DNA from 2 places in the Eremococcus coleocola ACS-139-V-Col8 genome. Region 2 is predicted to be linked to the other one. Evidence: predicted binding sites of a transcription regulator. Region 2 holds the regulator's gene; the other holds the start of a gene.
The links. Region 2 encodes Rex, which represses fermentation and respiration genes when NADH is low (regulators of the CRP and FNR family bind a similar motif). Its sites were predicted from a motif close to TTGTGAANTANTTCACAA; they were not measured.

Region 1 (15,148 bases), on a different contig from region 2:
CCTCTTAAATGGTATGGGAATTATGGAAATGTTACTTGTTTCTATTTCGCTGGCCGTTGCTGCGATTCCAGAAGGTCTCCCTGCTATTTCAACCATTATCTTATCCCTAGGGACCCAAACTATGGCCGACCGAAATGCCTTAGTCCGGACCTTGCCTGCGGTGGAAACTTTAGGATCTACTCAAGTCATTTGTTCTGATAAAACTGGTACCTTGACTTTAAATGAAATGACAGTCGAACATGTTTTCCATGATGATCAACTTTTTGCTGCTAACCAAGACTTAGACTTAAATTCCCACTTTATTCATTCATTTGTCCTACCAAATGATTCAAAAGTTGATAATGATGGCAAAATAATTGGCGACCCTACTGAAACAGCCATGGTCAAATATGCCATTGACCACCAAATGGACTATAAAGGTCTATTAGCTGACTATCCTCGGATCGATGAAGTTCCATTTGAGTCTGACCGTAAGCTCATGTCAACCATCCACAAGTTAGAAGATGGTCGCTTCGCTGTTTATGTTAAAGGAGCGTCAGACCAATTAATTCAAAGAGCCACTCAAATTGAAATTAATGGCCAAGTTCGTCCAATCCAAGAAGCTGATATCAGCAAAATACAAGAACAAAATGAATCCTTAGCCAAACAAGCCCTACGGGTCTTAGCAGGTGCTTATAAGATTATTGACCAAGTACCAGCGACAGTTAATTCTGAAACGGTTGAAAATGATTTGATTTTTACTGGCCTAGTTGCCATGATTGACCCTGAACGTCAAGAAGCTAAAGATTCTATCCGTAAAGCCCGCAATGCAGGTATCCGGACCGTGATGATTACCGGTGACCATGCCATTACTGCTCAAGCTATTGCTGAACGGTTAGAAATTCTTGATCCAAAAGCTGCTGATAACAGTAGCCATGTTATGACCGGAGCAGATTTGAATGAAATTTCAGATGAAGAATTAGCTAAAAACGTGGCTAATTATTCTGTTTATGCCCGAGTATCACCTGAACATAAGGTGCGGATTATTAAAGCTTGGCAAGCCAATGACAAAACAGTTTCTATGACGGGGGACGGTGTGAATGATGCGCCTTCCCTTAAACAAGCCGATATTGGGGTTGGTATGGGGATTACCGGTACCGAAGTATCTAAAGGGGCTTCCGATATGGTCCTTGCCGATGATAACTTCCAAACCATCGTTGTTGCCGTTGAAGAAGGACGTAAAGTCTTCTCTAATATTCAAAAAGCGGTACAATTCTTACTTTCAGCTAACCTGGGTGAAATCATTACCTTATTTGTGGCGACCCTCTTCGGTTGGGTCATTCTTAAGCCTATCCATATCTTATGGATCAACTTGGTAACGGACGTTTTCCCAGCAATTGCACTGGGTATGGAAAAAGCCGACCCTGATACCATGAAGTATGCTCCAAGAACCAAAGAAGATTCTTTCCTATCTTTCGGTATCTTCCCAAGTATTCTTTATCAAGGGGTCTTTGAAGGGGCCATTACTTTACTAGTTTACTGGTATGTGGATATCCATCTTGGCTTAGAACATACCTTAGCTGAAACCATGGCCTTCATTACCTTAGGTTTACAACAACTCTTCCATTCTTATAATGTGAAGTCTGTCTTCAAATCTCTCTTCTCATCTAATCCATTTGACAATAAATATCTCAACTTAGCCTTCCTTGGATCAGGTGCCCTACTTTTTGGCGTCATCCTTATCCCTGGAATTAACGGTTTCTTTGATGTTCATAATCCTAATCTTGAACAATGGATTATCTGTATTGTCGCTTCCTTTGCGCTAGTTATCTTAACTGAAATTGTTAAGTTTATCTTTAGAACTACTGGGCTTGCGGATAAATATCAATCTATACCACATCTAGATGACTAAGAAACTTGAATCTTAAGCGTCAAACCTAACGGGACTGAAAATAATTAGTCTTTGCAACAAATAAATATCTCTACTATTCGGAATAATAAAAGGAGTTGGACAAATCAAGGTCCAGCTCCTTTTACTATACCCAAGAAAATAACTAGTTCTCATGCTTTTATCTCATTCCTAGTTTTATAGCGTGAACTTATTCTTGGCTTAGGCTTAAAGTATAGAAAAATTGTCCGAAGATTCTTAACTTGAAACGAAGGTAAAGAAAAAGAGACGGGTATTTCTATAATGGCCAATAAAGTTAAGACAAAATTATTTACTCACCAGTAAAGCATGGAAAAATGTTTAAATCTTTCTTTACTGAGCTACTCACTCAAGAAAAAAATCCAGACTTAAGCTTCAAGTCTGGAAAGCCACGGAAGTCTCGTCATCAAAACTAAAAACTTCCAGCTCAGGATGGAGCTGGAAGTTTTTATAAAATAAGATTATGATTTTTCACTGACTTGATAGCTATGATTGGTCGGTTACTTAATAAGCAGTCTAGCCATAAGCAGATCTCGCCCAGCTATTTCCAAACCATATACTCAGGAAAATAAAGCATTAAGATCTAACTTGACCTTGGCCCCGGACTTGATACTTATACGACGTTAAGGCATCCAAGCCCATTGGCCCACGAGCATGTAATTTTTGAGTAGAAATACCAATCTCCCCACCAAAACCAAACATTTGACCATCTGTAAACCGGGTGGAGGCATTGACATAAACTGCGGCCGCATCTACATCTGCTAAAAAGTTCTCTGCCACTTGATAATCTTCGGTCACAATGGCTTCGGAGTGACCAGTCGAATAGCGATCAATATGGTCAATGGCTGCTTGATAATCATCCACCACCTTAACAGAAAGGATATAGTCATTAAATTCCCTTGCATAGTCTGATTCACTGGCGGAAGTCGCTTGAGGCACAAACTGACAAACTTTTTGGTTGCCTCTGATTTCAACACCAGCTTGGATGAGCCCCGCTACTAAGTCTGGCAATTGCTCAACAATCGCTGCATCAATCAAAAGACTTTCTAAGGCATTGCAGACGGACACCCGTTGTAATTTTCCATTTTCTAATATCTGACGGGCCTTTGCTATATCAGCAGCTTGGTGAATATATAAATGACAATTACCTACACCCGTTTCAATCACCGGAACGGTAGCGTGTTTTATGACATTTTGAATCAGACCAGCTCCACCCCGGGGAATTAAGCAATCAACATAGTCATTTAGTTGCATAAATTCTTTGGCAAGACTGTGGTCAGGTTTATCTATCATTTGAACAAAATTAGGATCTAAGTTTGCTTGGCTTAAAGCTTGTCTTAATACCTTCATAATCGCCATATTTGACTGGAGGGCATCCCGGCCACCTCGTAAAATTACCGCATTTCCCGCCTTTAGACATAAAGCTGTGGCATCCACCGTAACATTAGGCCGTGATTCATAAATAATCCCTATAACCCCCAAAGGGACCCGTTTACGACTAATCCATAATCCATCGTCAGTTTGCCAGGCCTGATCAATTTTTTGTAAAGGGTCGGGCAAGGCAGCGATACTTTCGAGTCCTTGAGCCATAGCCTCAATTCGCTCAGGTGTTAAGGTCAACCGTTCAAGAAAGGCTGCACTTAATCCCTTAGTCGCGCCCGCTTCTAAGTCGATTTGATTCGCTTTAAGTATATCAGCTTGCACTTGGCGAAGGGCCGCAGCCATCTGGTTTAAAGCTCGATTCTTTTGTCCAGTAGGTAAGGTTCTTAGCTTACGTTCCGCTTTCTTAGCCTCTTGTCCTAAGGTTACTAAATATTCTGAAGTCATAGATGATTACTCCTTAATTTCTTAAATTTGATTGGCTAAACAAAGTTCCAATCGACTGCCCCTGCAAAATATCAAAAATATCATCCGGATTTTGACTCGAAGCAATAATCATGCTCTTATTTATCGCCAACATCCGTTTCGCTGCGGTTAATTTAGTCGCCATCCCGCCCTTAGCAAACGCTGATCCTTTCCCATCTGCCATAGCCTCGATAGTTGGACTAATTTCAGAGACAAAGGGAATCGGTTTAGCTTGGTCATTCGTCTTAGGATTACTATCATAGAGCGCCGAAACATCTGATAATAAGAGTAATAAATCAGCATCAATAATTTGGGCAACAATTGAAGATAAGGTATCATTATCGCCAAATTTAGTTAAATGATTGATTTCATCATCGGATACCACATCATTTTCATTGATAATTGGAACAATTCCCCGTCTTAAAAGGTGATTTAAGGTGCCAACCACATTCCGATGTGAATTATCATTATCAATAATATCACGGGTTAATAAGACTTGAGCAATGTGCTGACCATAATATTGAAAAAACCGATTATAGTGCTCCATTAGACGGACTTGGCCGACGGCAGCCACTGCTTGAAGCTCAGATACTTGACTAGGGTATGAATCAAGATTAAGCACTCGTGCGCCCACCCCGATAGAACCTGAGGATACCAAAACCACTTCAATTCCTGACTGGATCAAAGCAGTGCAAACATAGGCCAAGCGGTCCATTTTTCTTAAATCAATGGACTTATAATCATTCATAATTGAATTTGTCCCAATCTTGATTACCACTCGCTGCCATTCTTTGATAAATTCTGCCTTTTGCATACCTCTTATTCACCTATCCTACTTCGTTTTTAACTCTTATTATAAGCCTATTTTCAAAAAAGAAAAGCTCATCTTGATACATGATCTTTTACTTATAATTTTAGGAAATAGCTAATATTTTCTTATTTTTTTCTAATTATTTCTTGAAGAAAATTATATTGCATATCCTCTTTCAAAGTTTGTGCATCTCCGCCCAAACTATCAACTAATTGATATGAAAATTCTAAAGCAGTCCCTGGTCCTTTTGAGGTAGTAATATTGCCATCAACTACAAACAAACGATCATCAAGATAAGTACCATGACTAATCTGTTCTTCAAAACCAGGATAATTGGTAAAGTTCCGGTCTTCTAATAAGCCTGCCGCTTCTAAAACAATAGGGGCTGCACAAATAGCTGCTACTTTTTTTCCTGAATTTGCTTGCTTCTTGATAGATTCAATCACAAAATGATTTTTGCGGAGATTATCTGCTCCTGGCATGCCACCTGGTAATACAATTAGGTCATACCCATCAATAACCTGATCCAGAACTTTGTCCATGGTAACTTTAATTTGATGAGCCCCTTCTACTACAGGTTCCAAGCCAAGCAAATCAACTTCAAAACCAGCCCGTCTTAAGACATCTGCCGGGGTCAAAGCTTCAATTTCTTCAAAACCCGGTGCGAAAAAGATTGAAATTTTCATCATACTATCTCTCCTTTTCTATATAAGTACAATTTAATCAATTTAATTCAACTTTTAAAATATATTGCTTGCTATTCCAAATATTGTCCGTTATAATGACTTGTCTACTTAATAAAAAAGTAGAGCCGATGATTATCAATTTTATAAAATGTTAATAATTTTCATCAAAAATGTTCATAAATTATTCACAATTTAAAAGGATATTTAGATTTTTTTACATAAAAATCAGTTGCATATAGCTTCACATTTTACTAAAAAATGATATAATCGGGTTATAGTTTTTATAAAAGAATGGGGGCAAGAAATAAACATGCAACACGAACATGAGTTAGTACAAATTTTTAAGTTACTGGGTCATCCGATTCGTTTGACCATTGTTAAATTACTCAGTGACGCTGACCATATGACGGTGGGAGCAATCGTTGATGCGGTTGAGTTACCTCAACCTACAGTTTCACAACAACTAGCTAAATTAAAAGCTGGTAACATTGTTGACGCTGAACGCGCTGGTACCAATGTTAAATATAGCCTTTCAAATCCTATAGTTAAGCAAATTGTGAAGGATATCAAATAGTATTATTTTATTTGAAGCTCTTAAAACGACTAGCATTCAAACGATACCATGCGTGACTAGTTACCCGAACTAAGCAAATATGACCTAAGAGCATTCAAATACTTATTCAATATATAGGGTATTTCATGAGCATGTGTGAAATATTCGTTTAGCCTATCTCGGGACTCCTGTGGATAGGATTTTTTATATAATAATTGACCTGGAGTTTAAGCGGACTTAAACTCCAGGTCTTTTATATTTTCCCCTACCTTAACCTATCTTATTCAGACCAATTCTCTTCTTGACCCTGAGTCCATAAATAATGATAAGTCCCTTCCTTATCAATCCGTTGGTAGGTATGGGCACCGAAGTAATCCCGTTGGGCTTGGATTAAATTAGCCGGTAAAACTGGTGTCCGTAGACTATCATAATAAGCTAGCGATGCAGCAAAACCAGGCACAGGAAGACCGGCTTGGACAGCGCGAGCCACTACCTTACGCGCTGCACTTTGGTAATTAATAACGATTTCTTTAAAGTAATCATCCAAAAGAATATTTGAAAGGGTGCCATTCTTTTCGTAGGCAGCCATAATTTTTTCTAAGAATTGTGCGCGAATAATACAACCGCCCCGCCAAATTGCTGAAATTTCCTTGTAGTCTAACTTCCAATCCATTTCTTTAGCAGCATGTGCCATTTGAACAAAGCCTTGGGCATAAGACATAATCTTAGAAAAATATAGAGCTTGACGAATATCTTCAACAAAGGCTTCAGCATCCGTCACTGGTTCAGGTTTAGGTCCAGTCAAAACTTGACTGGCTTCTAAGCGGTCATCCTTCAAAGCCGAAATAAAACGGGAAAATACTGATTCCGTAATAGTTGGCAATGGAACTCCTAGATCTAGGGCTGACTGGCTAGTCCATTTACCAGTACCTTTATTTCCGGCCTTATCCATAATCACATCAACCATTGGCGTCTCAGTTTCAGGATCTTTTTGACCTAGAATTTCGGAGGTAATTTCAATCAAGTAAGAATCTAGTTCACCTTGATTCCATTCAGTAAAGTAATTTTTAATTTCCTCAATAGATAAGTTTAAATAGCGGCGCATCAAATCATAAGATTCAGCAATTAATTGCATGTCTCCATATTCAATCCCATTGTGAACCATTTTGACATAATGACCGGCCCCATTTTCCCCAACATAAGTCACACAAGGACTATTATCAGAAGGTGCCTTAGCTGCAATTTCTTCTAAAATAGGTTTTAAAATATCATAAGCATCTTTAGGTCCCCCTGGCATTAAGGATGGTCCATGCAAGGCACCTTCTTCACCACCGGAAACGCCCATGCCCATAAAATGAATGCCAGAACCATCTAATTCTTGGGCCCGCCGAATGGTATCTTTATAGAAGGTATTCCCACAGTCAACCATAACATCATCTTTTTCTAAGAGTGGTAGTAATTGTTGAATTACAGCATCGGTTCCTGCCCCTGCCTTAACCATAATTAAGACGCGGCGTGGTTTTTCCAAAGATGCAACAAAATCTTCAATTGTATAAGAAGGAAGTAGATTCTTATCAGGATTTTCTTTCACAACCGCTTCAGTCTTAGACCCAGTCCGATTAAAAATCCCTACCCGGTAGCCTCGACTTTCAATATTTAAAGCTAGATTTTTGCCCATAACGGCCATACCAATGACACCAATTTGTGCTTTTTCCATAAATCATCCTCCTAGATTGTTATCAACCCCACTCGTTGGGGCGCTCCCTTTAAATATAACACTCCTGATAATAAAAAACTATTTTTTTGCTAAAGTTGGCCATTAAATTAAAACTTTTAATTCGATAACAATCTTGTTACAATGAACTTAAGGAAGAAAGGAAGACTTATCATGCAGACTTATATTTTAGGTGGTTATACTAAACGCTTAAATAAAGGAATTAGCGAAATCCAATTCAATCCAGCTGACCAAAGTTTGAGTCAAACTCAATTAATTGCTAACCTAAATAGTTCAACTTTTGTCGCATTAAATTCCACTAAAGACCTACTCTTTGCCCTTAATAAAAAAGATGATCAAGGCGGTTTAGTGGTTTTTGAGAAGCAGAATAGCTCTTGGCGTAAAGTTTCTGAAGCCTATGCTTCTGGTGCAACGGGTTGTCATATTACTTTCCGCCAAGCATCGCAAACGATTTATGTATCAAACTATCATGAGGCTTCAATTGATATTTATCAACTTGATTCCAATAAACAAGTTCGCCTAGCCCAACGGATTCAACATCATGGTTCGAGTGTCCACCCTAACCAAAACCAATCTCATATCCATTTTACTGGTTTTAATCAAAATGAAGACCTTCTCTATGTCTGCGACTTAGGTAGTGACAAAGTATATGTCTACCAAGTTAAAACCGATGGGTCCTTATCTGTACAATCTGAATTAATCACCCCTGCCGGTATGGGGCCCCGGCACATTGCCTTTCATCCAGACCTAAACAGGGCCTATATTATCGGTGAGTTAAATAACCATACCTTGGAAGTTAGGATTGACTCAGTGGGTAATCTAGAAATTGAAGCTGATTATCCTAATTTTAATGAAAAAGTTGACCGAGCAGATGGCGCTGCAATTCGAATTAGCTCAGATGGTCGCTTCCTTTATACCTCAACACGTTTCCATAATATCCTTTCAGTCTTTGCTGTGGATGACCAAGGTCACCTTAACTTAGTCCAAACCATTGATAGCCATGGTCAAATCCCACGTGACTTTATCATCGACGAAAGTGAAGCATATTTATTAGTTGGTCATCAAGATTCAGATAACCTAGTTTTATTCAGTCGTGATACCCAAAGTGGGCGGTTAAACTTAATCAGTGAAAATACAAATGCACCTGAATGTGTTTGTATTGCCCACGCCTAGGTCAACCCGAATTCTCACAAAAATAAAAAGATAAAGAATTGAGGATTAAATATGAAAAATAATCTGTATAAATTTTCTCTCTTATCCCTTTCCCTAATTTTCTTATTTGCTTGCAGCCCTAAACTTAATAATTCAGTCTCCGAAACAGGTCAACATGAAACAGCAGTAATTGAGATTAAAGTCCAAGGCGAAGATCAAAAAGAGTCAAACAAAGAAGTTCAATTCGATCCTGGCATGGACCTTTTGTCTGTGATGCATGATAATTACACCATTCAAGCAAAAGAAGGTTTGGTTGAAGGCATCGATGGACTTATGGCAAATCAAGGACAAAATAAAGGCCGTTACTGGAAATTGATTATTAATGATCAAATGAGTCAAAAAGGTGCTAAAGAGATCATCGTAAAAGATAATGATCGTATCGTTTGGGATCTGACGGACGATTGGGACTTCTAAATGTTAGCCGATAGAAAATATTTACGCCGCCTTATTTGGGATGCTCTCATGGCGGCGCTTTGTTTCATTTTACGCCTCTTATTAGCCCCTCTACCAAATGTTCAACCAGTGACTGTCTTACTTATTTTTGTTTGCTGGTACCTCTCCGCAAAAGATAGTATCTTAATCGCAAGTTTAACCATTGTTATATCGAATCTTTTCCTAGGTTTTGGACCCTGGACCTTGGCCCAAATAACCGCCTATTGTATTTTAATCCTGATTTCTAAACTATTTGCACCATTTTTAAAAAGAGAAGGCTACCTTATCCAGGCTTTTTATATGATAGCGATTGGTTTTTTATATGGTTTAATTATTTCCCTTATCCAAGCACCTTTCTATGGGATTCAGCATTTTTGGGTCTACTACTTCAATGGTGTCTTATTTGACGCTTATCATGGTATAGGTAATCTTATTTTCTTTTTACTCTTACAACCAATTATTCCCCCTTTGATCCAAAAGTATAGATTCTAGTCAGCCAGTATCTTTTCGGATCCAATCACTTCTGATTATAAAATATGTAGTAAAGACCGACCGTGCACAAGATTCCCCAAATCACCAGAGAATTATTCATTACTAAATAAACTATAGGGACTGTATCAAGCTTAGCTTTGATACAGTCCCTTAATTATATCCATAATTACTCCACCCAACTTCACACTGGGAAACATAGTAACAAAGAAATTTAGCCAAGTCCTAAGTCTCACTTTTGCATACATAAGTACTAAGTCTTGGACAAGCCTGTGACCTTGACACCTGATCAGGAAATTATCCAACCTGATCTTACCCTGCTTATTCCTTCCTAATGATCTGTTTCAAGGATTAGTAATAAAAACAATTTGCCATTCAAAAACACAATAAGATAAAAGTATCTGTGGGAATTTCTCGCAATAATTAATTAGTTATATTAGTCACAAAGTATTCTAAATAAAAGCTTTCAATATAAAATCCCTTTGTTTTAAAAGCGTTTTCAATAAAATTAATTAAAAATTATTTGTGATATTATTCACTTTTAACTTTACATATGCTTGTTTTTCTTGTATGATTACTTTGTAAAACAAATCACAAAGTTGCTGAAAATTAAAAATTTAGGAGGATTATTATGGTAGAACAAACCTTAGTCAAAGAAGAAAATAATGTTGAAGTTCAAGTGGATAACTTGGTCCAAAAAGCGCTCATCGCTCTAGACCAATTCCGCTTACTTAATCAAGAACAAGTAGATTATATTGTTGCTAAAGCTTCTGTAGCTGCCCTAGACCAACATGGTGTGCTCGCAAAACATGCTGTAGAGGAAACCGGTCGTGGTGTTTTTGAAGATAAGGCCACTAAGAACTTATTCGCCTGTGAACATGTGGTCAATCATATGCGGGGCCAGAAAACAGTGGGCGTCATCAATGAAAATAAGGCAACAGGATTAACCCTCATCGCTGAACCTGTGGGAGTTGTCGCTGCTTTAACTCCTACGACTAACCCAACTTCAACTGCAATTTTTAAAGCCTTAATTTGTTTAAAAACCCGTAACCCAATTATCTTTGGCTTCCACCCTGCTGCCCAAGAATCTTCTGCCCATGCAGCCCAAGTTGTCTATGAAGCTGCAGTCGCAGCCGGTGCACCTGAAAACTGTATCCAATGGATTCATGAACCATCCATGGATGCCACCAACGCTTTAATGAATCATGAGGGTGTCGCTACCATCCTAGCTACCGGTGGGAACGCTATGGTGAAAGCAGCTTATTCTTGCGGAAAACCAGCCTTAGGGGTTGGTGCTGGTAACGTACCTGCTTATGTTGAAAAGTCTGCTGACATCCGTCAAGCTGCTCATGATATTGTTATGTCTAAGTCATTTGATAATGGGATGGTTTGTGCTTCTGAACAAGCAGTAATTATAGATCATGAAATTTATGATGATTTCGTTAAAGAATTTAAGTCTTACCATACTTACTTTGTTAATAAGAAAGAAAAAGCCCTCTTAGAAGAATTCATGTTTGGCGCTAAGGCTAAGTCCAAAAATTGTGGTGAAGCTAAATTAAATTCAGATGTTGTTGGTAAACCTGCCACTTGGATTGCTAAAGAAGCTGGCTTTACCGTTCCCGAAGATACGAATATTCTTGCCGCTGAAGTGAGTCAAGTCGGTGAAGCCGAACCCCTCACCCGCGAAAAACTTTCACCAGTGATTGCAGTCCTTAAAGCTGATACTCAAGCAGATGGGATTGCTAAAGCCAAAGCCATGGTTGAATTTAATGGTTTAGGGCACTCCGCTTGTATCCACACCAACGACGATCAACTGGCCAAAGATTTTGGTGTCGCTGTTAAAGCCATTCGAGTGATCTGGAATGCCCCTACTTCATTCGGTGGTATCGGAGACGTTTATAATGCCTTTATCCCTTCATTAACCCTCGGTTGTGGTTCATATGGTCACAACTCTGTTGGCGATAATGTATCAGCAGTTAACCTCTTAAATATCAAAAAATTAGGAAAGCGGAGAAATAATATGCAATGGTTTAAAGTGCCTTCTAAAATATATTTTGAACGCAACGCCATCCAATATTTATCAACTATGAAGGGCGTTGAAAAAGTAATGATTGTCACAGACCCTTCCATGATGAAACTCGGTTTGGTCAATAAGGTAATTGACCAATTGCAAGCACGGTCAAATCAAGTAACCATCCAACTTTTCTCTGACGTTGAACCAGACCCAGATATCTCAACTGTGCGCCGAGGGGCTGAAATTGTCAAAGGTTTCCAACCGGATACCATTATCGCTCTTGGCGGTGGGTCTGTTATGGATGCGGCTAAGGTAATGTGGCTCTTCTATGAACAACCACAAATCGACTTCCGTGACTTAGTTCAAAAATTCATGGATATCCGTAAACGTGCCTTCAAATTTCCAGAACTCGGTGAAAAAGCTAAATACATCGGGATTCCTACAACCTCAGGTACCGGATCTGAAGTAACCCCATTTGCGGTCATCTCAGATAAGAAAAACCAACGCAAATACCCATTAGCAGACTATTCTCTAACTCCAACTATTGCGATTATTGACCCTGATTTAGTTATGACCGTGCCTGACTTTGTTACCGCTGATACCGGGATGGATGTGCTAACCCATGCCATTGAAGCCTACACTTCTACCTTAGCCAATGATTATACAGATGGTTTAGCCCTACAAGCTATTAAAATGGTTTTTGAAAACCTAGAGGAATCAGTTGCTGGAAATAGCTTTGCTGCCCGTGAAAAAATGCATAATGCTTCTACCATGGCTGGTATGGCCTTTGCCAATGCCTTCCTCGGCATGTCCCATTCTATGGCCCATAAAATTGGTGCTTTCCACCATACTGTCCATGGTCGGACCAATGCAATTCTTTTACCATATGTTATCCGTTACAATGGGACTAAACCTGCTAAAACTGCTACTTGGCCTAAATACAATTATTGGAAAGCTAATGAAAAATACCAAGATATTGCTAAACTAGTCGGACTTAAAGCAGATACCCCAGAAGAAGCTGTAATTAATTTGGCCCAAGCAGTTTATGACTTAGGTGAACGTGTTGGAATTGAGATGAACTTCAAAGCTCAAGGCATCAAAGAAAAAGACTTTATGGACAGCTTGGAAGAAATTGCTTATCTAGCTTATGAAGACCAATGTTCTCCAGCTAATCCACGCCTGCCAATGATTAAAGATATGCAAGAAATTATGACCAATGCATATTATGGTTACGCAGAAAAACCCGGCCAATATAAATAAGTTATCCTCCTAAAGGATATAGATACAAAAAAGGAATCGGCGCCCCACCGATTCCTTTTTAATTTTATTTAATTGTTTTATCAACTGTTACACATTCAATCCCATCTTCAAAATAATGGTCTGAACATTCTTGGTAACCTTGACTCTTATAAAAGCCTAGTGCACGCAGGTCCGAATGAATGATGAAATGATGATAAGCTTGGCTTTGGGCAAAGTCTTCCATCTTTGCTAAACAAAGGGCTGCAATACCTTGGTTACGGTAAGGTTTTAAAGTGGCAATCCGAGAGATCCGGAAATCTGGACCAGGTTCAGGGACATAACGGATGGTTGCCACTGGATTTAGACCATCAAAAGCCACAACATAATAAGTATCGTCCCCATCAAGACCATCAAATTCTTCATCCTCAGGGATTTCTTGTTCTCCCACAAAAACCTCTTGCCGAATTCTTCGACTCGGTTCAAACAATTGGTCACCCTTAGCAAACACTATACGAATATTATCTTTCATTCTTTTCCTTTCCTTGTGGATCGGGGAAAAAGAGTCCAATCCCTAACAAGATTCTCCTTCTAATTTATCTAAACGTCGTTGGTGACGTCCCCCTTCGAAGTCTGTCGAAAGCCATGTATCAACAATCATCTTGGCCAATTCATCACCAATCACCCGTGCCCCCATGCAAAGAACATTTGAATTGTTATGAGCTCGGGTCATTTTGGCTGAATACACATCATGAACCAATGCGGCCCGGATACCTTTATGCTTGTTAGCAGCAATGGACATACCAATTCCTGTACCACAAATTAAAATTCCCAGTTCAGCCTCTTGGACATCAAGTTTTTGACAAACTTGGGCAGAATAGTCAGGGAAATCCACTGAATCCAAACTATGAGTTCCTACATCTAAAAGTTCATGTCCTTGACTTTGTAAATGTTCTTTAATCATTTCCTTCAAAGAGTAACCACCATGATCAGATCCAATTGCAATTTTCATTTTTATTTCCTTTCCTAGAGACATCATTTAATTTTTAATTATCAAACTGAGCTAAATATTCAGATACGATATTATCTGCCGTAAAGCCATAAGAAGCAACCACTGCATCCCCTTTACCAGAAGCACCAAATTGGTCAATTCCTAAGACCTTACCATCTAGACCGACATATTTATACCAAGCGCTACTTGCTCCCATCTCAATGGCCATCCGTTTACGAACGCCATCCGGTAAGATAGATTCTTTATACTCTTCATCTTGTTGGTCAAAGATATTTTGAGCTGGCATCGATACAACCGCCACATCATGGCCGGCAGCTTTTAACATAGCTTGGGCTTCGATGGCTAAGGAAACTTCAGACCCAGAAGCAATTAGAATACCTTGGGCTTGGTCTCCCGCTTGAGCAGAGACTACATAAGCTCCACGACGCACACCCTCTTCTAAGACTTGAGCCTCTACTGGAAGTAATGGCAAGTTTTGACGTGATAAAACTAATAAGCTTGGACGGTCTTTACTTTCTAAGGCAATTTTCCAAGCCGCAAAGGTTTCATTGGAATCAGCTGGGCGGAGAACGTTGAGGTTAGGCATGGCTCTAAAGGCTGCCAAATGTTCAACAGGTTCGTGGGTTGGGCCATCTTCCCCTACTGCGATGGAATCATGGGTCAAGACAAAGATTGAAGGCGTTGACCCTAAAGCTGCTAAGCGAATCGCCGCCCGTAAATAGTCAGAGAAGACGAAGAAGGTACCTCCAAATACTCGGCTACCGCCATGGAGGGTAATCCCGTTTAATATTGCACCCATAGCAAATTCACGGACCCCAAACCAAATATTCCGTTGGTCACGTGCTTCTGGCATAAAATCACCCGAAGCATCGATCATGGTCTTGTTAGAGCCTGATAAGTCAGCTGAGCCACCCCATAAGTATGGGATGCCTTGGGCTAAGGCTTGGATAGCCTTGCCAGAAGAAGCCCGGCTAGCCATATCTTTTTCACCTTGAGCTTGATACGTTAAGTGGGCGTCATAATCTTTAGGAAGGTCGCCCTTGAACGCTAAATCAAAGAGTTTAGCTTTTTCAGGCTCAGCTTTTTGGTAGGCTTCATAAAGGTCTTGCCATGCTTGGTAGGCTTTTTGCCCCCGTTCAAGGACATGTTGGTCAAATTGTGCTTGACTCACTTCAGGGACGGTAAATTCAGCTTGGTCATAGCCATAAGCTTGACGG
Region 2 (15,148 bases):
GGGCTACCAGATTACATCCACCCATCGGGGTTATATTATGTCACAGACACTCCAAACCGTGCCTTTAAACTATCGAGACCGGATTTGTTGCCGGCATAGTTTAAGTCAAACCCAACGAGAATTAGAAATTGTCCTAGACCATGGAGCGGCTTTTGAAAGTGTCGAGATTGACCATCCCATTTATGGCTTGATTACCGCCTCGCTTGCTATTGAAGGCGACCAGGACATTCAAAGTTTCATGAGCCTTACCCAAGACCACCAGGGCGCCCTCTTATCCTTCCTAACTCAAGGAATCCATTACCATACCCTCAAGTGTCCGGACAAGGCAAGTTTTCTTGCGATAAAAGCTGCCCTTAAAGAAGAAGGAATCCTCTATGAAAACTAAGGCAAAATCCATGAATATCCTAGTCACTTTGGACCAAAACTATATCCCACCGCTCAAAGTTATGCTGTTTTCCTTGATCCACTACCATCCTCAGGATATTGAGGTCTATCTCTTACACCAGGCCATCCCCAAAGAAGCTTTGGCTGAATTAGAAGCTTTCTTTGCCTGTACTTCACTAAAAATTCATCCGATTCAAGTAGACGACCAAATTTTTGTTCAATTTCCAACAACTGACCGTTATCCTTACGCAATGTATTACCGCCTTTTTGCCGCAAAACTCCTGCCTCAGACCATCGATAAGATTCTTTATCTCGATCCCGATATTGTCATTAAAGGAAATTTAGATGATCTTTATCAAATTGATATGGACCGCTACTACTTTGGAGCGGCGACCCATGTCGACTGGGGCTTATCCCGGATAAACCAACTAAGGCTGAACTATGAAAATGGAATTTACGTGAATTCTGGCGTTCTATTAATGAATCTAAAAGAATTACGGCAAAGCCAAGATGAATTAGCCATTGGCCAATATATCGATAAGTTTAACCCCCTCCTCTTTTTACCAGACCAAGACGTCTTGTCAGCCATGTATCCTGATAAAATCCTAGAAATCGATGCCACAATCTATAATATGACGGAGCGGATCTTCTTAAAAAATAACCTCTTCCAGCGTGAAAAAGGACTCCAATGGATTGATGACAAGTGTAAAATTATCCATTATATCGGTCGCAATAAGCCTTGGAAAACTGATTATTTTGGTGATTTCGACCGTTATTACCATGAAGCGGTGGGCTTTATGGAAGGCTACCGTTATTTGGCTAACTTAAATAACAAGCAAATTCGTCAAAATGAAAGCTTATAAAAGTTTACAGATATCAAGTTTAACTTGACACATGGGTAGTTTTGTCTTACACTCTCCTTAACACATGTAAAGGAGAGTATTTCTATGTCACCATCAAAACCCCTAAGTCACAGTCAGGTCATCACCCGGTCTGGACTCCTCACCGCACTCGCTATTTTAATACCAATTATAATGCCACTTAAGGTAGTCATCGGACCCGCTTCCTATACCCTGGCTAGCCACCTACCCATTTTCTTAGCTATTTTCCAAACACCTTTTATCGCCATCGTCGTCGCTGGCGGCGCGGCCCTAGGTTTTTTACTAGCGGGTTTTCCCATTCCAATTGTAGCCCGGGCCCTTAGCCACCTATTGTTCGCCAGTATCGGGGCCTATTATATCCAAAAGCATGGCCACACCTTTCTCAAAAAACCCCAAGCACGTATCTTCTTTTCTTTTTGGCTTAATCTCATTCACGGACTGGCCGAAATGCTGGTTATCTATGTCCTGATTCAAGTAGGAATGACTGCAACAACCGGGGGCATGTGGTCCTTCCTGGTTATTTTCATCGGTTTGGGTACGGTGATACATGGCATGGTTGATTTTGAATTAGCCTTCCAATTAAGCCAAGCCCTTAAAAAAGCCTAAATAATTAAATATTCCATGAAAAAGATGAAGGTCTGCCCGAAAGACTTCTCATCTTTTTTTAATTCTATCAATTTTAAAAAATAGAATCGTTTTTTTATAAAACCCATTAATGATAACGGTTTAATTTTTTATTGATTTTTTGTATAAATAAATCGTGGATATAAAAGCGTTTTTATTAATTATTTTTAATTTTATTTTGGACTTTTATTGCTTTATAAATCTAAGTTCGTTATGATAAATAGACTTTAAAATGAATAAGGAGAATGCTCATGAAACGAATGTTTAACGTATGGTTAAACATCTTGTTAACCTTAATCATGGCGGTGTCCCTATTTGCACCCTTGGTTTCGGCACAAGATTTGACCATTGAACTCACTGATGATACCCGTCAAGCTATTGAAGAAGACTTATCTGATAAGGGCATTCTCAAGGTGGGAATGGAAGCTAATTATGCCCCTTATAACTGGTCACAAGCAACCGATAAGGACGGCGCCGTAGCAATTTCAAATTCACCGGGTGAATTTGCGAATGGTTATGATGTCCAAATCGCTAAGCAATTGGCTGAAGCCTTGGGTCTTGAGTTACAAATCGTTAAATTAGAATGGGACGGTCTACCGCCTGCCTTACAATCTGGCAAAATTGATGCCATTATTGCTGGTATGTCACCAACCCCTGAACGCAAAAAACAAATTGACTTCAGTGATTCCTATTATAAGGCCTCTATGGTTATTGTTGTCCAAAAAGACGGTCCTTATGCTAAGGCTCAATCTATCCGGGACTTCAAAGATGCCAAAATGACCGCCCAATTGAATACCTTCCATGTAGATTTATTAGATCAACTTGAAGGGGCGGATATTCAGGTTCCGATGGATACCTTCCCGACCATGACCTCTGCCTTGATTTCGAATAAGATTGATGGTTTCCTATCTGATATTGCCGGCGCTATGGGGATTGTCGCGGCTAATCCCAACTTAACTTACCTCCAATTTGACGAAGCAAACTCCTTTGAATTAGGTGGCGACATCGTAACCGATGTCAGCGTCGGATTACGTAAAGATTCTACTTTAAACGAACCGATTAACCAAGCCTTAGCTTCGCTAGACCAAGATTATCAAAATGACCTAATGGAGCAAATGGTTAATTTAAATGAAAAAGGTGAAGATACTTCCTTCTTTGGTCAAGTAGCTTATATCTGGTCAGAATATGGCAGTCAATTTATCCGTGGAGCCATCAATACCCTTTGGATCGCCTTACTATCTACCATTATTGGTACCTTAATTGGTCTTTTAGTGGCAATTTATCGGACCATCCCAATTAGTCGTAAAAATAACCCCATCGGTTATATCTTCTATAAAATCTTAGACTTTTTGATTGTTGCTTATATTGAAATTTTCCGTGGTACGCCGATGATGGTTCAAGCCATGTTGATCTTCTATGGTTTAAAACTTTTCTTCAATTTAGATCTCTCCTCTATGGTTGCAGCTGTATTAATTGTATCCATTAATACCGGTGCTTACTTATCTGAAGTTATGCGGGGTGGGATTACCAGTGTTGATGAAGGTCAAGCTGAAGCAGCCAAGGCCATCGGGATGAACCACTTCCAAACCATGTCCAACGTAGTGCTTCCACAAGCGCTCCGGGCTACCCTACCTGCTCTTGGTAATGAGTTCGTGATTAATATTAAAGATACCTCAGTCTTAAACGTAATTGCTGTGACTGAACTCTTCTTTACCACTAAATCCGTCGCAGGTTCAACCTATTTAACTTTCCAAACTTTCTTAATTACTTCTATAATTTACTTTGTTCTAACCTTTGCAACCACTCGGATTCTTCGCTTAATCGAATTTAAATTATCCGGTAGCAAACATTATTCCGTTCATACCTCATCAACCACCGTTGAATCCTTAGAGAAAGGAGACTATTAAGATGGCAGAAAATAATCAAATAATTTTTGATGTACAACATTTAGAGAAGGCCTTTGGCGACCACCAAGTCTTAAAAGACATCAACTTCTCAATCCAATCCGGAGAGATTGTCTCCCTCATCGGTTCCTCTGGATCTGGTAAATCTACCCTACTCCGCTGTCTCAACCTCCTTGAAGTACCTACAGGGGGCGATATCCTCTATCATGGGCAATCGATTTTAGCCCCAGGCTTTGACCTAAATAAATTTCGGGCCAAAGTCGGCATGGTTTTCCAACAATTCAACCTATTTAAGAATATGGATGTCCTCCATAACTGTACTGTGGGGCAAGTCAAGATCCTAGGTCGGTCTCAAAAAGAAGCCGAAGAAATCGCCCTAACCAATCTTGAAAAAGTTGGTATGGCCCCTTACCGGAATGCCCGTCCCCGTCACTTATCTGGGGGACAACAACAACGGGTTGCCATCGCACGTGCCCTTTCCATGGATCCTGAACTCTTACTCTTTGATGAACCTACCTCTGCTTTAGACCCCGAAATGGTTGGCGAAGTACTTGAGACCATGGCTGAATTAGCTAGAGAAGGGCTGACCATGATTATCGTCACCCATGAAATGGCTTTTGCCCGCGATGTTTCCAGCCGGGTTGCTTTCATGAATGAAGGTGTCATTCTTGAGATGGGCTCTGCTGATCAAGTTATTAATCATCCACAACATGAACGGACACGTGAATTCTTGGGCCGTTACTTGGGTAAATAATTAAACTAGATTCCATATTAATTGGGAACAGGTTAGGCGACTCAGCTGATACAAGCGTCGCTAAACCTGTTCCCTTTTTTCATGGAATTTTTTCAATTTTTATTCGATTAAATTCACAGCTTTTTGAAAAAAATTAGATAGTTCATATTTCATTATTAGTTTTACAATATTATCTGGTTTTTATTGACTTTATATTAAATGGAAGTTTCACAAAGAACATAAAAACACCGTATAATAACAGCAAAAAGCTTGCTTAGATAGTATTGAAAACGTTTTATTTTTAGCTTATAATACCTTTAACAAAACTTATAGAATGGAATGGTTACATGTTACTGACTGAATTGATCGACATCAAATATCCGATTATCCAAGGGGGAATGCAGCACATTACTCGGTCTCCCCTCGTCATTGCGGTAGCTGAGGCAGGTGGTTTAGGTCTACTGACTACTGGTGCTTTAGATGCTGAAGGACTACGGAAAGAAATTCAAACGGTGCGGGAAAATACAGATAAAGTATTTGGGGTAAACTTGAATTTACTGCAACCTAATATTGATGAATTAGTTGAAGTCGTTTGCCAAGAAAAAGTCCCCTTAGTGACAACCGGGGCTGGTTCTCCTAAAAAATACTATGATCAATTCCTTGCTGCTGGGATAAAAGTCATTCCAGTTGTCGCCTCTGTTAAACATGCACAAAAAATGAAGGACTTAGGCGTGCTTGCAGTTGTAGCAGAAGGCCAAGCTGCTGGGGGCCATATTGGTGCTAGCTCAACCATGCCACTCGTAAGACAAATCACTGAACAAGTAGATATTCCAGTTATTGCTGCAGGTGGTATTGGTGATGGTCGTGGCCTCGTAGCTGCTCTAGCCTTAGGTGCTGTGGGTGTCCAAATGGGTACTGTCTTCTTAGCAGCCCAAGAAACTCCTATCCCAGATTCTTTTAAAGAGGCGGTTGTTTCTGCTAATGATCAAGCCACCACCGTGACGGGTCGTAAGGGTGGTCACCCTGTACGGGCGATTAATAATGAAATGTTAACTCAATATTTAGACTTAGAAATGCAAAATACACCTGAAGAAGAGTTAGAGAAATTAACCGTAGGCTCGCTTTATCGGGCTGTGGTTGAAGGTGACACTAAAACCGGCACCATGATGTCTGGTGAAATCGCAGGTCTAGTAAAAGGTGTACGTCCTGCTAAAGAGATTATTGAAGAAATCATTCAAGAAGCAAATGACTGTCTATCTCAACTATCTAATGTAAAACTATAAAAAAACTATACCCTAAGAGAAGGCCAGGCTTGTGCATTAAAGCTTCTCCATGCACTGGCAAAACTAATTTTGTGCATTCAAGTCTTTCAAAGTACTAAAAAAGCATAATTTATGCATTAAAGTTTCTCAATGCACTGGAAAAGTAATTTTGTGTATTGAGATTTACCAATGCACAAAGAAAATATAAACCCTTGTCTAGTGGCTAAGACATAAAAATAGGGAATGTATCAAATCTTACTTTTGATACCTTCCCTATTTAGTTTATATAAAGTCTATTCGGCCGAATTGCCTGCTTGAGGATCGGCCACAATCAGCTCACCATTCACGATCAGTGCATTGGCTGGTAAATTATTCCAAGTCCGCAAATCATCAACAGTCACACCATAGGTATTGGCAATATCTTCCAAAGTTTCACCTGCTTGAACTTGATGTTTTTCAGGTTTTGGATTTGATACAGCAATTTGGTCGCCTACTTTGATATCTTCTGCTTTACTTATGTCATTCCAAGCCAGTAAATCATCTTCTGCCACTTGGTAATCAGCACCAATGCTTGCAAGGTCTTCCCCTTCCACAACTTCATGAATTTCTGGGACTAAGGCAGGATTTGAAACATAGACTTGGTCACCCACTGTTAGCCCTTGATCTTCGGCTAAGTCATTCCATAAGCGGATTGATTCAGCAGAGACTTTGTTCTTTTGAGCAATCTTCCAGACATTATCTCCAGCTACAACCGTGTAGGTTTTAGGACGGAATTTTTCAGGAATTTTGCTTAAATCAATCTTTTTACTTTGACCTTGGTCATCCGTTACTGTGACTTCTTGATTGTCTTCAACCGGTCCAGCTAATCCAACAATCAGTTGGTCACCCACATTTAAGTAATCTGAGCTAAGCCCATTCCAAGTATAAAGATCATTTAAATTAATTCCATAAGCAATGGCAATATCATAAAGGTTATCCCCCGCCACTACTGTATGAATTTGTGCTCCATCTTTCACCGTGCTATCCGGGGTAACACTTGAACTATAGTCTGCGGGCGTTGAGTTCGTACTTTGTTCTTGACCATAATAAGAGACCGCTTCACCTGGTCCATAGGCATCATTGACGGCCGGAATATAGAGTTGATCACCTACATCTAGGTAATCAGAAGACAAACCATTCGCATCCACAATTGCTTGCATGGTTGTACCATAATAATAAGCAATGGACCATAAGTTTTCACCTGCTGAGACGGTATGATATCCAGGTCCATTAGAATATGCTGGACTGGTTGTTTCAGGTGTACTTTCCGCACTTGGCGCAGCAGGAGCCAAATATAGAATATCACCAACATCTAAGTAATCACTGGTTAATCCGTTCCACGCCATCAATTCATCAACCGAGGCTCCAATGGTTTGGGCTAAATCATATAGGGTATCCCCTTGTTGAACAGTATAGGCTTCTTGGGCCAAGGCTAAGGGTGCTTGCAAGACAAGACTACTCATTAAGACTAGGGCAGTTTTGGATAATTTAGAGTATTTATTTTTCACCGAGTTCACTCCTTTTCAATCAATTTACTTCCTTATTTTATCACGTTTCAAGATTCTTTTAAAAACTTAGCCTCTTTCTTAATCAAACTGTTACCTCCTAGACACAATTGTTTTATAGCAATAGCGGTCAAAGAAAGGATGGTTATGGGGGCCGGGACCACGTAAATTAATTTTGCCGAAAGCTATAATGGCAGCATGAAATTTTTGATAATCAATTAAGGATAGGTCTTTCCCTGCTGCTTCAATCGCCTCTTTCAATAAACGATATTTAGCTGCCGGCTGAAATTTCAGACCCAAAAACAATTTGCGGGCGTAGTTATCCGCAATAAACACAGGACGGTCAAAAATATAGAGTAACAGAACGTCGGCCGTTTCTTCACCAATCCCTTTGAAGGACAAGAGCTTATTTCGTAATGCTTGAGTATCTGGATAGGCTACTTGAATTTTCTTCAAGTCGAAATCATAGCTATGTAACCAAGTGAAAAATTTCAATATTAAATTCGACTTACTCTGATGAAAACCGGCAGAAAAAATCAAAGCAATTAATTCCTCTTGATTTAAACTTAAAATTTGCTTAGGCTGAAGACTCGTTTCTGCTTGTAGACGGGTCAAGGCTTTTTCAGTATTAGTCCAGGTTGTGTTTTGAACTAGGAAGGCACCTAGAATAATTTCCCACTTAGAATTTCCTGGCCAATGGTAATCAAAATCATCACTGGGCCAAATCAAATCTAGAACTTGTCTTGGATGACTTAATATTTCTGGCATGAATTCCCTTTCTAAGTAATCTGACTAAATAAAATTCGACAGTAATTTTAAAAAAACGGCCATAGGCAAGCTAGCTCTAGCTTGCCTATCAGCTGGTTTCTTTCATCAAATAGAGAGGGGTCTTTTACTAGAGCAAGGCATCCCAATTATCCATTCTTTGACCGAGTCCTACTGCTAACTTATTAGTAAATCGTCCTAGAATTTTTTCTACTAAGTAAGCTAAAAGTAGACAGACTAGGAAAACCCCAAAGCCACTAATAAAACCGCCAAATAGAGAGGTAGCAAAATCATGAACCTGATCATTAGCAACTCTCTGCCAGATGGCTTGTCTTAAGAGCGGTTGTTCATGGATTAAATAAACCCCAAAGGTAGCTCCTGACAAGGCATTAATCCATTTAATTGATGCCAGGTGCCAGTTTTTAAACCAAATGAATAGACCACAGGAAATTAAGATAATAAAAATTTTATTTTGGCCAATTAAGATATCGGTCGCGGGCGACGATTCTAACTCAGCATCGGTGGCTAACATAATAATTACAATTAATACCAAGAGTCCAGTAGCCCATAAGGTCAACTTACGCCCTTTAGCCAAGCTATCAATATAGTCGGGTAGGTAGAGTTTAATATAAGCGGTTAATAAGTAGAGAAAAATAAAGGTTAAGAGTCGTTTCCATTCGATACTAAAATCATAGAGGGTTAAGGATGGGCCAATCACTAAGAGGACTGCAAATAAATACAGGGTATTTTTCAGGTTTTTCCGGGAAAAATGCTCAATGATATAGTTTAGACCCGGAGTAAAAAGAATTAACAAAACATAGAAAGCAGCAAACCAATACGAGCCGGGAAATGGCAGGATAAAGTTAATGATATTTTTGTCATGTAAATACTGGGGCTTAAAAATGGCATAGACCGCAAAGATTAAATAGGAATAGAGGAAGACATCAATAATAATTTTCAAAGTCCGCCGCCATTTAAATTCTTTCCCAATTAGAAAATATGAACCAATCATAACAAAGACATTAACACCTACAGTCCCTCCTAAGCTTAGGATTTGTAAGGCAAAACTCTGCTGGGTTACTTGGGCATTAATATCAACGGCTCCATGGTAAGCATAGTGGTGGATTACAATTAAAGCCATACTAATTAACCGAAGTAATTCAAAATTAGACTGGCGGTTTTCTTGTTGTACCATTCCGGCACCTCTTTTCTTAAGAACTTTCGATAGATATATTATATAGTTTCTCCCGTAAGCTGACTAGTTTTATGATTTTCGAAACTGACCATTTAGCATAAAAAAACTAGCCCTTCTCAGAGCTAGTTTAATTTATGATTCAGTCAGGTATGGTTGGAATTACATCATACCCATGCCGCCCATACCAGGGGCACCCATACCGCCCATGTCTGGTTCATCCTTAGGTAATTCAGCCACGACGGCTTCAGTCGTCAATAATAAAGCAGCTACAGAGGCAGCGTTTTGTAGAGCAGACCGGGTTACTTTGGTAGGATCCACAATACCAGCAGCAATCATATCTTCAAAGACATCAGTCGCAGCATTGTAACCTGTACCTTCAGCAGATTCACGTACTTTATTAACAATGACAGAACCTTCACGGCCAGCATTCACTGCGATTTGACGTAATGGTTCTTCTAAGGCACGACCTATAATTTGGATACCAGTTAATTCGTCCCCTTCAGTGTCAGCTTCAAGTTCAGCCACTGCTTTTTGAACATTGATTAAGGCTGTACCACCACCGGCAACAATCCCTTCTTCAACGGCTGCACGCGTAGCGTTCAAGGCATCTTCAATCCGTAGTTTACGCTCTTTTTGTTCTGTTTCAGTCGCAGCGCCAACTTTAACTACAGCCACACCACCCGCTAATTTAGCGAGACGTTCTTGTAATTTTTCACGGTCAAAGTCAGACGTTGTATCTTCAGCTTGAGAACGGATTAATTGCACGCGGTCAGCAATAGCATCTTTAGAACCTGCCCCTTCAACAATCGTGGTATCATCTTTAGTTACGCTAACCTTACCGGCTGTACCTAAATGGTCGATAGTTGCGTCTTTCAATTCAAAACCTAATTCTTCAGAAACAACAGTCGCACCAGTTAGAACAGCAATATCTTCTAACATGGCTTTACGACGGTCACCAAAGCCTGGAGCTTTAACTGCCACGACATTTAAAGTACCTCTTAATTTATTTAAAACTAAGGTTGGTAGAGCTTCACCTTCGATATCTTCTGCAATAATTAAAAGTGAACGACCAGATTGCATCACTGATTCTAGTAAAGGCAAGACATCTTGGATATTAGAAATCTTACGATCAGTTACAAAAATATAAGGATTTTCTAAATCAGCTACCATTTTTTCATTATCAGTTACCATATATTGTGATAGATAACCACGGTCAAATTGCATACCTTCAACCACTGATAATTCAGTTTCGATGGATTGAGAATCTTCAATGGTAATAACGCCATCTTGACCCACTTTTTCCATAGCTTCAGCGATTAAGTTACCCACTTCTTGGCTGCCTGAAGAAACAGCCGCAACTTGAGCGATTGATTCCTTAGAAGTTACTTGTTTGGCTTGCGTTTTTAAGCTTTCAACAGCTTTCTTAGTTGCCATTTCAATTCCGCGACGAATTCCTACTGGGTTCGCTCCAGCAGTTAAGTTCTTCATTCCTTCACGGACAATGGCTTGAGTTAGGAGAGTTGCGGTCGTCGTACCGTCACCTGCTACATCGTTGGTTTTGGTTGCTGCTTCAAGGACGAGTTGAGCACCCATATTTTCAAAACGGTCTTCTAATTCAATTTCACGAGCAATGGTTACCCCATCGTTAGTAATGGTAGGTGAACCAAAGCTTTGGTCTAAAACTACATTCCGACCTTTAGGTCCAATCGTTGTTTTTACTGTATCAGCTAATTTATCCACCCCGCGTAATAAAGCTGCACGGGCGTCATCTGAAAATTTTAATTCTTTTGCCATTCTTATCAAAACTCCTTTACTTTATCTTTTTAAAGAAATTATTTTTCGATTTTTGCAAGTAAATCTTTATGTTCAATGATTAAATATTCTACGCCATCAAATTCAACTTCAGTACCGGAATAGTTTTTGAAAAAGACTTGGTCACCGACTGCGACATTATCTTCAGCCACAATTTCTGGGCCTACTTCTATAATTTCACCAAATTGTTCTTTTTCTTTAGCTGAGCTTGGAAGGACAAAGCCAGACTTGGTTGTTTGTTCAGTTTCTGCCACTTTGATGACAACGCGTTTTCCTAAAGGTTTAATCATATTTAAGACCTCCATCATATTTTATCAATTAGCACTTGATAGTATATAGTGCTAACACAAGTATTATATTAGACCATCTTTGACCAATTTGCAAGAAGAATGATTACTTTTAAGAAGATTTTTTTTGCCTAACAATCCTTCAACAATAATTGACTGACCATAAGCTCTAATATATATTTAAATTAAAGTACAAAAGATTTGTTCACACACCATGCTCGCCTAAAATAGCTATAGATAAGGAAGCGCAACTCCTATGAGCTGAATTGACAAGCAGACTTGCTAGCATGTCACCCCCTTTTCCACCTATACTTAAGCCATAAAAAAGGAGGAATTCATATGATACTCGCTGATAAAATAATTGAACTTCGCAAAAAAAATGGTTGGTCTCAAGAAGAATTTGCTGAAATGTTAGGCGTCTCACGGCAGTCTGTTTCTAAATGGGAAGGTGCTCAATCTACCCCCGAATTAAACCGGCTTATTCAAATGTCTAAAATTTTCTCAGTTTCCACCGATTATCTTTTAAAAGACGATGTTGAAAATCTTGACCCAGAGCAAGCAGATCTAGAATGGTTGGAAGACCGACGGAAATTCTCTTTAGAAGAAGCCAATAGCTACTTAAAATTAAAAGCAGAAAGTCGACCTATCCTAGCTGGCGGCATTTCACTCTTAATCTTATCACCAAGTATCCTGCTCTATACAGCCCTCGGCGCGGAAACAGAAAACTTCCCTCTCAGTGAAGATATGGCTACCCTCATTGGAGTGGCTACTCTCTTACTAGCAGTTGCGATAGGGGTTGGGTTAATTATTTTTGCCAATCAGAAAGTAGCTAAGTTTGATTTCTTAGAAAAAGAAATGATTGATACCGAATATGGGGTGACTAACCTAGCTCGTGACCTGAAAGAAAAAAGCCACGACCAATATGTTTTTCGACTCATCCTAGGTATCGGTTTGTGTATTGTTTCGGCTATCCCAATTCTGATGATTGAACTCTTTGATCAGGCTAAAACAAATGTGGGTATTTTTATTATTATGACCTTAGCTCTAGTAGCAATCGGGGTCAATTTAATCGTCCAGACACTCGACCAACGGGAAGCCTATGATCAACTCTTGCAAGAAGAAGATTATTCACTAGAAAGTAAACGCCGTAGAAGTTGGTCCGGCCCTATCTTTGGTGCTTACTGGACACTCATTGCTATGGTCTACATCGCCTATTCCCTTTATACAGATAATTGGGCTTGGTCCTGGGTCATTTGGCCATTTGCGGGTGCCTTTTCAGGGGTCATTGAATTAATTGGTGATAGCTTCAGTAAAAAACGTTAAAGATTCTGTCTGAACGAAAAAATAGTGGGACTAGGCCTTTTTGCCTAGTCCCACTATTTTTATTCTTATAAATTATCTAAATCTCAGGTAATTCACCGTTGCCATGAATATTATTATCAATAAAGTAAATCAAAGTTTGTAATTCATTGGTTAAATCGACATTTTGCACGACCACATTTTCTGGGACTTGGAAACGTAAAGGAGTAAAGTTCAAAATACCTTTAATACCCGAAGTCACTAGGCGGCCAACCACATCTTGGGCATATTCTTGCGGAACTGTTACAATCATGATTTCAATCTGTTGGTCTTGAATTTGTTGTTCCAATTCATCCATGGCATAGATAGGCACGCCTGAATGGATCGTCCCTACAATCTCAGGATTAATATCGAAACCAGCTGAAATACGAATATTGTGGTTTTTACGGAAATTATAATTTAAGAGAGCATTCCCTAAATTACCCACCCCAACTAAACCGACAGAGGTTAGACGATCTTGGTTAAGGATTCGGGTAAAGAAATCAATTAAATAGTCAACATCATAGCCGTAGCCCCGTTTACCTAAGGCACCAAAATAAGAAAAATCGCGCCGAATGGTGGCTGAATCTACTTTGACAGCTTCACTCAATTCAGTTGATGAAACTCTTTTTTTACCAGAATTTTGTAAAAAACGTAAGTAACGATGATAAATAGGTAAGCGCAAAGCAGTTGCGCGCGGAATAGGTTTTACCATATTATGAACCTTCTTTCACAATTTAATATTTTAAAAATAATTTGATTATTCAGATTAATAGTTGAACTACCATAAATTTATAATAACTAATTTTTTGTGAATTTACAACCTTATTCTCTGATTATTCACAATTTTTATGTGAAAACGGCCCCTATAGTTTTCATAATCATTAAGCTATAATTAACAAGAATGAAACCGCTAGCAATATTTTTATGATAGAAGTCTCAATAAAATTTGCTTTTTGTGATTTATTCACATTATATTTTAATTTTTTGTTTTTTTATCTTATTATCCCATACTTTAAGTAAGTTGATATAAAAAAGGAGTGAGACATCTGTCCCACTCCTTAAATTTATACCTACTTAGTTAATAATCTTTACTTATTTAGCAGCCGGATCCTTCAAATCATCTGTCCACTCAATTAAAGGTTTTCGACTCCGTTTTTGAAAGTCAGCATAGCCTTTACCATCAGGATTGTATTGAATCCAAGTATAGTAAGGATCATGATAGTGAAAAAATTTATAATTATGTTTAATCCCTTCTTCAAACCATTTTTCTTTGGAGGAAATGACATCCATTGGATAATCATCCACTCCTGTGACCCAGCCAGGGTTATTTTGGGCGACAGTTTGGAAGAGATCTGACATTTGAATCATATAGTCGCCATCTTGGTGTAAACGAACAACAGATTGGCCGCGTGAATGACCACCCACATGGAACATTTCAATAGCTCCATCCGCTAAAGACAGGTGGTCTTCAAAGGTTTCAACTTGGTCTTGGACAGGTTTCCAATTAAAGTCTAAATAAGTATTTTTAGTCCGTGAATTAGGATGGCGGACGTCATACCATTCTCGGGCTTCAGCATAAATTTTTGCATTTGGGAACTTAGAAACTATTTCCCCATCTTTTAGGGCAGTTAAACCAGACATATGATCATTATGTAAGTGAGTCATCAAAATAATATCAATATCTTCTGGAGTTAAATCTAACTTAGCCAAGCTTTCATCAACGTAGGATTTTTGGCCTTCGGCTCCTTCGTTGCGGAATAGCTTTTCCGGTTGGGTTTCAGGGGTCATAGAAGCATCGATTAGATAATTTTTGCCTTGGTATTGGACTAAGATAGGGTCAGTATTGGCAGTAATCATGTTCTTATCATCATTAGGATAACGCTTAGCCCAGACCGCTTTAGGAACAGGCCCAAAAATCCGGCCTCCATCCGAATACTTTTGTACCCCGTCTAAAAAATAAAGATTCATTTCGTGAAATTTATAATGATCCAAAATTTCTTCCTCCATTTATATTTTGAGTGTATTTAATGTTATAATGAGCCTAACATATGACTAGTATAGCAAAACGCTTACATATATAGAAATAATATGCTTATTAAGGAGATAGATATGATTCTACTGCAAGTCAATCAAGTGGCTCGGCGCTTTGCCGATAACACCCTCTTTGAAGGCGTGTCTTTTAATATCCAAAACCGGGACCGGATTGCCTTGGTCGGCCGTAACGGAACCGGTAAGTCGACCCTCATCAAACAAATCATGGGTCAGGAACCCCTATCTGAAGGCGAGATTACCCAGGCTAAGGGCCTTAAGATCGGCTACCTAGAACAACATGTTGCGGTCGATTCCCCCCGAACCGTTTGGGAAGAAATGGTCTTTGCCCTCCAAGATAAATTAGCCCTCCGTGACCAAGCCCAAA

Region 1: the regulator Rex is predicted to act here: its motif matches at 10,249-10,266, upstream of adhE (bifunctional acetaldehyde-CoA/alcohol dehydrogenase).

The regions. Positions count from the first base shown of each region.
Region 1 is NZ_AENN01000005.1:31,633-46,780, forward strand. Features, by position in the region: gene HMPREF9257_RS01425 (cation-translocating P-type ATPase) at 1-1,891, shown strand, start outside; gene HMPREF9257_RS01430 (glutamate-5-semialdehyde dehydrogenase) at 2,483-3,733, opposite strand; gene proB (glutamate 5-kinase) at 3,747-4,565, opposite strand; gene HMPREF9257_RS01440 (DJ-1 family glyoxalase III) at 4,688-5,251, opposite strand; gene HMPREF9257_RS01445 (ArsR/SmtB family transcription factor) at 5,559-5,822, shown strand; gene gndA (NADP-dependent phosphogluconate dehydrogenase) at 6,082-7,518, opposite strand; gene HMPREF9257_RS01455 (lactonase family protein) at 7,690-8,709, shown strand; gene HMPREF9257_RS01460 (DUF4430 domain-containing protein) at 8,761-9,162, shown strand; gene HMPREF9257_RS01465 (ECF transporter S component) at 9,163-9,672, shown strand; gene adhE (bifunctional acetaldehyde-CoA/alcohol dehydrogenase) at 10,301-12,943, shown strand; gene HMPREF9257_RS01475 (GNAT family N-acetyltransferase) at 13,008-13,451, opposite strand; gene rpiB (ribose 5-phosphate isomerase B) at 13,494-13,931, opposite strand; gene tkt (transketolase) at 13,966-15,148, opposite strand, start outside.
Region 2 is NZ_AENN01000017.1:46,987-62,134, forward strand. Features, by position in the region: gene HMPREF9257_RS06970 (transcription repressor NadR) at 1-385, shown strand, start outside; gene HMPREF9257_RS06975 (glycosyltransferase family 8 protein) at 375-1,247, shown strand; gene HMPREF9257_RS06980 (hypothetical protein) at 1,332-1,871, shown strand; gene HMPREF9257_RS06985 (ABC transporter substrate-binding protein/permease) at 2,141-3,796, shown strand; gene HMPREF9257_RS06990 (amino acid ABC transporter ATP-binding protein) at 3,798-4,547, shown strand; gene HMPREF9257_RS06995 (nitronate monooxygenase) at 4,874-5,809, shown strand; gene HMPREF9257_RS07000 (LysM peptidoglycan-binding domain-containing protein) at 6,082-7,335, opposite strand; gene HMPREF9257_RS07005 (endonuclease III domain-containing protein) at 7,426-8,100, opposite strand; gene HMPREF9257_RS07010 (acyltransferase) at 8,228-9,292, opposite strand; gene groL (chaperonin GroEL) at 9,452-11,086, opposite strand; gene HMPREF9257_RS07020 (co-chaperone GroES) at 11,125-11,394, opposite strand; gene HMPREF9257_RS07025 (helix-turn-helix domain-containing protein) at 11,731-12,714, shown strand; gene HMPREF9257_RS07030 (redox-sensing transcriptional repressor Rex) at 12,791-13,444, opposite strand; gene HMPREF9257_RS07035 (MBL fold metallo-hydrolase) at 13,825-14,724, opposite strand; gene HMPREF9257_RS07040 (ABC-F family ATP-binding cassette domain-containing protein) at 14,842-15,148, shown strand, end outside.